One region of the Corallincola spongiicola genome, then DNA from elsewhere that is predicted to be linked to it. Evidence: predicted binding sites of a transcription regulator. Region 1 holds the regulator's gene; each other region holds the start of a gene.
What was found. The regulator FliA, encoded in region 1, starts transcription of late flagellar genes. The targets are predictions, from matches to a motif close to CTAAAGNTNNNNNNNNNNNNGCCGATA.
Positions count from the first base shown of each region.

Region 2: EXY25_RS05055 (flagellar protein MotY) is a predicted target of FliA. The motif match lies at 919-945, and genes of this name have one in related genera.
Region 3: pomA (flagellar motor protein PomA) is a predicted target of FliA. The motif match lies at 1,520-1,546, and genes of this name have one in related genera.
Region 4: EXY25_RS08655 (HAMP domain-containing methyl-accepting chemotaxis protein) is a predicted target of FliA. The motif match lies at 902-928, and genes of this name have one in related genera.

Region 1 is NZ_SHLY01000009.1:22,759-24,962, reverse strand. Features, by position in the region: gene EXY25_RS17745 (MinD/ParA family ATP-binding protein) at 1-846, shown strand, start outside; gene EXY25_RS17740 (RNA polymerase sigma factor FliA) at 851-1,567, shown strand; gene cheY (chemotaxis response regulator CheY) at 1,616-1,999, shown strand; gene EXY25_RS17730 (protein phosphatase CheZ) at 2,021-2,204, shown strand, end outside.
Region 2 is NZ_SHLY01000001.1:1,159,850-1,162,053, forward strand. Features, by position in the region: gene EXY25_RS05055 (flagellar protein MotY) at 9-875, opposite strand; gene rnt (ribonuclease T) at 1,028-1,687, shown strand; gene EXY25_RS05065 (peroxiredoxin) at 1,759-2,204, opposite strand, start outside.
Region 3 is NZ_SHLY01000005.1:59,010-61,213, reverse strand. Features, by position in the region: gene EXY25_RS13860 (flagellar motor protein MotB) at 1-578, opposite strand, end outside; gene pomA (flagellar motor protein PomA) at 591-1,355, opposite strand; gene xseB (exodeoxyribonuclease VII small subunit) at 1,705-1,953, shown strand; gene ispA ((2E,6E)-farnesyl diphosphate synthase) at 1,950-2,204, shown strand, end outside.
Region 4 is NZ_SHLY01000002.1:674,493-676,696, forward strand. Features, by position in the region: gene tesB (acyl-CoA thioesterase II) at 1-396, opposite strand, end outside; gene EXY25_RS08650 (sirohydrochlorin chelatase) at 446-853, opposite strand; gene EXY25_RS08655 (HAMP domain-containing methyl-accepting chemotaxis protein) at 1,022-2,204, shown strand, end outside.

The sequences.
Region 1 (2,204 bases):
AGTGGTTTAAGAAAAATGAAGCGCGCTCAGATGGTAAAAGTAATTGCCGTCACCGGTGGTAAAGGTGGCGTAGGCAAAACGAATGTGTCGATCAATACCGCAGTGGCCATGGCCGAACAGGGAAAGCGGGTATTGGTGCTGGATGCCGATTTAGGCTTGGGTAACGTAGATGTGATGCTAGGCCTGCGGGTGCAGCATAATCTATCCCATGTGCTTTCTGGTGAAGTCGATTTGGATGATATCCTGTTGGATGGTCCCAAAGGTATCAAGATCGTTCCAGCCTCTTCTGGCACACAATCAATGGTTGAATTGTCGCCAACGCAACATGCTGGACTGATCCGCGCGTTTAGCGAATTGCGGACGGAGTTTGATGTCCTGCTTGTTGATACAGCGGCAGGTATCTCTGAGATGGTGTTGAGTTTTTCTCGCGCAGCTCAGGATGTCATGGTGGTGGTTTGTGATGAACCCACTTCAATTACCGACGCCTATGCGTTGATCAAGCTATTAAGCCGCGAACACGGCGTGTTCCGTTTTAAGATTGTCGCCAATATGGTGAGAAGCTTGCGGGAAGGTCAGGAGTTGTTTGCTAAACTTACGCGAGTCACGGATCGTTTTCTCGATGTCGCATTAGAGTTGGTTGCGACCATTCCTTTTGACGAAAACGTGCGTAAAGCGGTACGTAAGCAACAAGTGGTAGCTGATGCGTTTCCAAAATCTGCTGCATCTATTGCTTTTAGAACCTTGGCAGCCAAGGCTGTGAATTGGCCGATTCCATCACAACCGACAGGCCACTTAGAGTTTTTTATTGAACAATTGCTACAGAACCCTGAATTAATCGAAGAATAAACGCGTGAATAAAGCCGCGGCCTATATCGCAGAGCAGCGCCAAACGATTGTTGAGCAACACGCTGGTTTGGTAAAGCGTATCGCGCACCACCTCAAAGGGCGTTTGCCAGCTAATGTACAGCTGGATGATTTGATCCAATCGGGCATGATAGGTTTGCTGGAAGCCAGTAAAAACTATGATGGCACCAAAGGCGCTAGCTTTGAAACCTTTGCCGGGATCCGCATTCGTGGAGCCATGCTCGATGAGATCCGTAAGGGTGATTGGGCCCCTCGTTCCGTCCACCGTAACAGTCGGCGTGTTGCTGATGCCATCACTAGCTTGGAGCAAGAGCTCGGTCGTGATGCATTGGACACAGAAATCGCTCAAAAACTTGATATCACGGTGCAGGACTACCATCATATTCTTAACGAAGTAAGTACAGGGAAGATCATAGGCTTAGAAGATCTCGGTGTATCCGATGATGTGATAAGCGGAGATCAGGATACGACAAGAAGTCTGCCTTTTGATGGCATAGAATCAGAGCGTTTTCAAAGCGCTCTTGTGACCGCCATCAAAAGCCTACCAGAGCGGGAAGCGCTGGTGTTATCGCTCTACTATGATGAAGAGCTAAATCTGCGAGAAATTGGGGAGGTACTGGACGTGAGTGAATCACGTATCAGTCAAATTCACTCGCAGGCGATGCATCGGCTTAAAGCCAGAATGAAACATTGGACTAGCTGACCAACATTGTGTTGCGTCACAGTCACGTAAAGCTCACTGGAGGGCGTCTTGGATACAAGCATGAAAATTCTGATCGTTGATGATTTCTCAACGATGAGGCGCATCATCAAAAACCTGCTGCGGGATCTGGGTTTTAACAACACTCATGAAGCCGATGACGGCAACACTGCGCTGCCTATGTTACAGGGCGGTGATTTTGATTTTGTTGTCACCGACTGGAATATGCCAGGCATGCAGGGGATTGATTTATTACGTGCTATTAGAGCTGACGATAAGCTGAAAAGCTTACCGGTACTCATGGTGACAGCAGAAGCGAAGAAAGAACAGATCATCGCTGCTGCTCAAGCCGGAGTAAACGGTTACATCGTGAAGCCTTTTACAGCCGCTACGCTGAAAGAAAAGCTCGACAAGGTTTTTGAGCGTCTGGGTTAATGCGGTTCAAAGGGGAGCTTTATGGCTGATTCAAATCTGCCAAGCTTAACGCTTGAGCAGGCTAAACACTTGGTTTCACTCCTTGAAGAAGGGGAAGAAGCGAAGGCGCAGCAGTTACTTTCAACGTCGCATCCGGCGTTCTCCAGCGACCTTTTTTCCGAGGTCGGCAAACTCACACGCCAATTGCATGACGCTTTGCAGGATT
Region 2 (2,204 bases), on a different contig from region 1:
GAACGGTCTTAACGACTCATACGGATCACAACCCGTCGGTTAGTATTTCTACCAATCGTTGTTTCGTTGGTTGCAATATGACGTTTCTCACCATGCCCTTCTGTACGGATCCGCTTATCATCAAGCCCCTGCTCTTTAAGGTAGTCTTTGATCGATTGCGCCCGCTTAATAGAAAGCTGCTCATTGTGCCAGCGTCCACCATAACTATCGCTGTAAGCATCAACCAGCACTAACTCGATCGTTGGTGCAAGCTTCAGGTATTCACCAATCATCTCCAGCTTACGCTGCGACTCTTTATTCAATTTGTCACTATTGGACTGATAATTCAGTACCGTATAGGAGATATCATCGAAGCTGTATGGCAGCAAATTATCAACACAGCTAAGGAAGTCATAGTATTGCTGACGGAAATTGACAGCGGAGAGACCAACCGCAACCTCATCGTTGCGTTGGTTCCAATCGCTGTAATAGAGCGTGGGCTGCATCCCCTTCTCCAACTCATGCAACATAACCCAAGCACTTTGTTGATCCACACGACCTTCAAACTGGCGATAAAGGGTTGTCTTGCCTATGCGCGCAGTAGGTAATCCAGGTTTCCAACTTGGCGGTACCGAACGCAAAGCCACAGGGGTTTTCTTGGCCGGTTGCAAGCGCATATCCAAATCGAAGTTCAAATTGATGAGCTTATTCGCCTTACTACTAAAACTCACTTCACCGTAATGGGGCACCTTGTGCTCTAGACGGCATTCAAGCCGCGAATCACTCGCCAATGCCCATTGGCTATTTTCTAAGCCCGCGGCGTACGTTCTCACGCCAGCATTGGCCTGCTGACTCACTATTAGCGCTATCGCAATAAGGCTAAGGTTTAAACGCATAACTCACCCAATTAACTTGGTATACAACACCATATTAACCTGTTATCGGCATCAACGCCGCTTTCTTTAGCAAGATCTGGATTGGATGTTAACGTCAGGGTTTGCGATACTGTTGCGCTTTCCATTCTCAGCTAAAGTGGTTATCAGCCTGTATGTCAGACACAGTTAAGCGTTCGCTACATCAACGTTTTCGTGGTTACTTCCCCGTCGTTATCGATATCGAAACTGGGGGCTTCAACCCCGCAACCGACGCTTTGCTTGAGATAGCCGCCGTCACTCTAAAGATGGATGATGACGGCTTTCTAACACCCGACCAGAAGATCCACTTTAATGTTTCTCCATTTATTGGTGCCAATCTGGATCCCAGCTCTTTAGCTTTTACCGGCATCGATCCGAATGATCCTGAACGCAATGCAGTCGCGGAATGTGAAGCGCTAAAAGAGATTTTCAAACTAGTTAGGAAAAGCCAAAAAGCGGCGGAATGTCACCGCTCAATCGTGGTTGCCCACAACGCAGCGTTTGATAACGCCTTTCTCAATGCGGCCGTGGCACGTTGTAATATCAAACGTAACCCATTCCACCCGTTTGCCACTTTTGATACCGCAACCGCGGCTGGTATTGCTTATGGTCAAACCGTGCTGCAAAAAGCCTGCAAAGCGGCGCAAATCGATTTTGACAGTAGCAAAGCACACAGTGCCGAATATGACACGATACGAACAGCTGAACTATTCTGCTCGATCATTAATCGTTGGCAGTCTCTGGGCGGGTGGCCAGTGGTAGATGTTGATGAAGAAACGGGCGACGCTGAGTAATTGACGTTAAGGCGTAACAACTTAAATAAAAAAGGCTGCCATAAGGCAGCCTTTTTTGTCACCGGAGTGATTTACAGTTTATCTGCGTTCTCAGACAGGTACGCTGCAACACCTTCAGGGCTTGCATCCATGCCTTTATCACCTTCAGTCCAACCTGCAGGGCAAACTTCACCGTGATCTTCATGGAACTGCAGTGCATCAATCATACGCAGCATCTCATCAACATTACGGCCCAACGGCAGATCGTTAACTACCTGATGACGAACATCGCCATTCTTATCGATCAGGAATGAACCACGGAAAGCAACACCTGCTTCAGGGTGCTCAACGTCATATGCCTGACAGATTGAATGAGTGATATCAGCAACCAGTGGATATTTAACCGGGCCAATACCGCCCTGATCTACTGGTGTGTTACGCCATGCGTTATGAGTGAAGTGAGAATCGATAGAAACACCGATAACTACAACACCGCGCTTTTCGAAATCAGCCATACGGTGGTCGAATGCCAACAACT
Region 3 (2,204 bases), on a different contig from region 1:
GGGAAAGAGCCTTTTTCACGCACACGGATGGTGATCTGTTGACCTAACGCTTCAAGCTCCAACGCACCATCTTCAATCTGCTCTTCCAGCTGCTCAGCCAACCGTTTCATTAACTCTTCAAGCTGCTCTTGGTTAGCCGCTTCAGCTTCTGACGGCGTTGCTGGAGTGGCATCGGTAGAGGTCGAGTCTGCCGCACCACCACGGGCATCGCCCCGTTGCTTCAAGCGCCCCCCCGCAGAGTCTTCATCACCCGCCTGAAACTCCAGGGTCTGCTGGGTAACTTCGACAGTTTGCTGTTGGATATTCTCAATCGGTGTAGGATCAGGGCGGCCGGGACGAAACTCCTGAGCAATGACACTGGTGCCTTTGGGGATATCTTTCACTTCAATCTGATTCTGTACACCGAAGGCATACTTCATAGAACCAGCGATCTGCTTAAACTTCATCACATCCATTTCTGAAAATGCCAGCAACAGCACGAAAAAGCACATCAGCAATGACATCAAGTCCGCAAAAGTCCCCATGTAGGCAGGTAGCCCAGGGGGGGGACATTTGTGGTCTTCATCGACTTCAGCCATGGTTCAACTCGCCTATTCGCCGGTGGTATCAACCTGGCGCTTACTTTCGGCCAGATAATTTTTCAGCAATGCTTCGATCACCCGAGGGTTCTGACCATCCTGAATACCCAGAATAGAATCCAGAATTAACTTGCGATTAAGCTTCTCCTCTTCTGCGCGCAGGTTCAATTTAGCCGTAATAGGGATCGCCACCATGTTTGCCAGAATGGCACCATACAATGTTGTCAGCAACGCTACCGCCATCGCCGGGCCAATCGATTTGGGATCATCCATGTTCGACAACATAGCCACCAAGCCGATCAGGGTACCAATCATCCCCATGGCAGGAGCCACATCCCCTAGCGCTTTAAAGAAGCTGGCACCAAACTCGTGACGACTTGCCGTCATCTGAATATCTTTTTGCAAGGTGTCGCGAACCACTTCGGCATCATGGCCGTCGACCAGCATGTCCACGCCTTTCTGCATAAAGGAGTTACCAATCTCAGCCTCCTCCAATGCTAGGAAGCCGCCCTTACGCGCAGCGTCAGCCATCTCGACCGCTTTCTCAATCAAGTCTTCTGGGCGCTCAAGTTTGAACATAAAAGCTTTTGCCGTGATCTTTAGCGCAGCGAAAAACTGGCCAATAGAAAACTGCATCATCACCACAAACATTGAACCAATCAGTACGATCAGCACCGATGGCACATCGAAAAACATAGTGAGGTCGCCACCCAGTATCATTGCCATGACGACGAAACCGAATGCGCCAACCAGGCCTATTAGCGTTGCCAGATCCACTCAATACTCCTGTTTGTTCTAAGTTGCGTATACAGCACCAAAGTCATCAACGATTTGGTATTACGCATATTGCTCGCTATCATAGCTTTGCCGTTGCGCCATCGCAAAGCGCAACTCGACAAAAATGAGCTCCAGCAAGCATCTGTTTTGACCCACATTTTCATTATCGTCGGATAATCTGTAAGCGTTAGCTGTTTTATTCGAAATGCCTGCGTCAGATCACTCGATTACTGCGATACTCAAATCATAGCAACTCTATAATGATTAACGTCACTTGAATGTTTGTTAACAAATTGACCCTTTTCCAGCACTGGGGTACCTTTGCCGCGACACTTTGACAGGAGCCGGTATGGCAGCAAAAAAACCGGAAAATATGACCTTTGAAGCGACCCTCGACGAACTCGAGAGTATCGTGACAACCTTAGAGCAGGGCGATCTTCCTCTGGAAGACGCGCTACGCCAGTTTGAACGCGGTGTTGGCCTGTCTCGGGCAGGGCAACAAAAATTGCAGCAAGCTGAGCAACAAGTAAAAGTGTTGTTGCAAGAGCAAGGTGAAGAACAGCTGATCGATATGTCTCAGGATGAACAGCGGTCGTGACTATCAAACAACAATTGATAAGTCGGCAAGCAACTGTTGACCAAGTGATCCAGCAACAGCTGGCGGCATTACCCCAAGATGCGCCCCGATTAAGGGATGCGATGCACCATGCAGCACTGCTTGGCGGCAAGCGTATAAGGCCGTTTTTGGTGTATGAAACAGGCCGTATGCTGGGTGCGACAGATCAACAATTAGCACCAGCGGCAGCAGCGATTGAGTATGTCCACGCATACTCACTAACCCACGATGAT
Region 4 (2,204 bases), on a different contig from region 1:
GGATTCCAGTTGCTCGGGCGAAGCTACGTTAGGCATTGTTGTTTGATGGTCAAAGCCTGCTTCTTCTTGGTGAAAACTGGCCGTCATATAAAAAATGGGTTTGCCATATTGAATAGCTTTAATACGACGGGTGCTGTAGCTGCGTCCATCACGGATCACCTCTACGTCGTAAACAATGGGGCGACTCGCATCGCCTGGTAATAAGAAGTAACTATGAAAAGAGTGAACTTTACGACTGATATCGACTGTTTGCTTAGCGGCCGCGAGAGCTTGGCCTATCACTTGCCCACCAAAAACTTGAGGAAAGCCAAGGTCTTGGCTTTGTCCTCGATAAAGCCCGGCTTCTATCTCTTCTAATGTCAGTAAGGAGGTGAGTTGATCAAGTACTTGGGTCATGTCGCTGATAGCCTTTTCTGGTCATACCTCTGTATTTAGCGTTGTTTTATCACTGTCGGTCAAGGGGTTTCGCTGTTGCCATCAGTTGTATGACTAGCTCCGCCATTTGCCCTTGAACGGCTGCCAAGTGTGGAGCAAGCTTGATTGGCACTGAAGGATGGGCTCGCTGGCAGGCTTCTAGCTCTTCAGGGATATCTTCAACAACGTGTCGTCCTGCGGCCAGAAAATAGGGCATCACATCGATCTCTGTTGCTCCCAGAGCAATTAAGCGCTCAAAGCCCTCTTTTATTGATGGGGAGGCTAACTCCAAAAAGGCCGCTTCGCACAATGCGTAACTTTGATGCGCGGCGATGACATGACCTAGCGCGATCACTTCTTGGTTAGATTCTTGGCGGCGGCTGCCATGAGCTACGAGGAGCAGTGCTCTTTTCTGGATATTTTGGGATTGGGTTTGCATATCTGTCTCATTTATTTTATTTCAGTGCGCGATCTTCTTTCGAAACGTCTAAACTCTTATCCATAACTGTCGATAATAGTTAAGAAAATAGCGAATGATATAAGGAAGTAGTAAGTCGCAATACAGTCATCTAGCCCTTTTGGCCCTGTTTTATTGCTGAGTGAAAACATGAATAAACTATCAATAGTCCACCGCATCTATCTAGCTTTTGCTGTGTTGGTTCTGCTGTTTGCCATTGCCGGCGGCATCTCGTTTCTTCAACTGAATAGTGTGAAGTCGAGTTTTTCGTCTGTGACCAATGATGCCAATCTACTTACTGCAGATGCCAACCTCGCTAAGATCCATGTGCTTGACTTGAATCGGCTAGCGAACAATGTGGCTTTGAGCGACAGCACTGATAGTTTGAGCGCTACTATACAAGCTATTGAAGCTGAATCGTCACGTTATCTTGCTAGCCTCGATCGCTTGGCGTCTCACGCCGATGTTTACGCTCATTCTCAAGTTTCAGATCAACTGGGTATCTTGAAAGGTCGCCTAGATGAGTATTCTCAGAGTGTAGAAATGATCCGTGAAAACCGCAGCAAGGTGCTGATTGAGAGCGATCAGATTGCAGAAGAGCGCAGCACCTTCCTGTATAAGACCTCTATCGCGAAGAAGGCTGTTAATTCAGGCAGTGCAAGTATGGCCGCGTATGATGGCTATATTCAAGGATTGCTGGATACCTTCAATTCGACGTTAGAGTTGATGGAGTTTATTACGACAAATCTGTTGGTGTCTGACGACATCGACAAGATGAATGAGATGTTGGATCGGATTAAGGTTAATGCGGTAACGCTGGATGATTACTATCTTTCGATTTTGGATGAAGTTGAGGGTTTGGATGGTAATGCCGATGTGAAAGATGGGATGGAACAACTGTTTTTCGCGGTTAATGATCCCAACGGAATTATTGCTCGACATATTGCGAATGTTAATCGTTCGAAGCAGGTAGCTGCCGCACTCGATACCATGGCGGATGAGTTAGTTGGCGATCTTTTTCTCTATGATGACATGGTTGATTACAGTCTAGAGATCACCGCTAGAGCAGAGGCAAAAGCGACCAGCGCGGTGTCCACTACCATCACATTAACCTTGGTGACATTAATCGGTGCCGTGGCGGTTGCCTTGGTGGTAGCTTGGTTAATGGGACAAGCGATCCGCGTGCCACTCAACAAAGTGATGCGTGTGTTGGATCTGATGGCTTCGGGAGATTTCCGTCAACGTATTCAACATAGTGGCGGCGATGAGTTTTCTCAGGTGGCAGATTGGGTGAACAAGCTGGCTGATAATATGAACGAAGTTATCGCTCGCT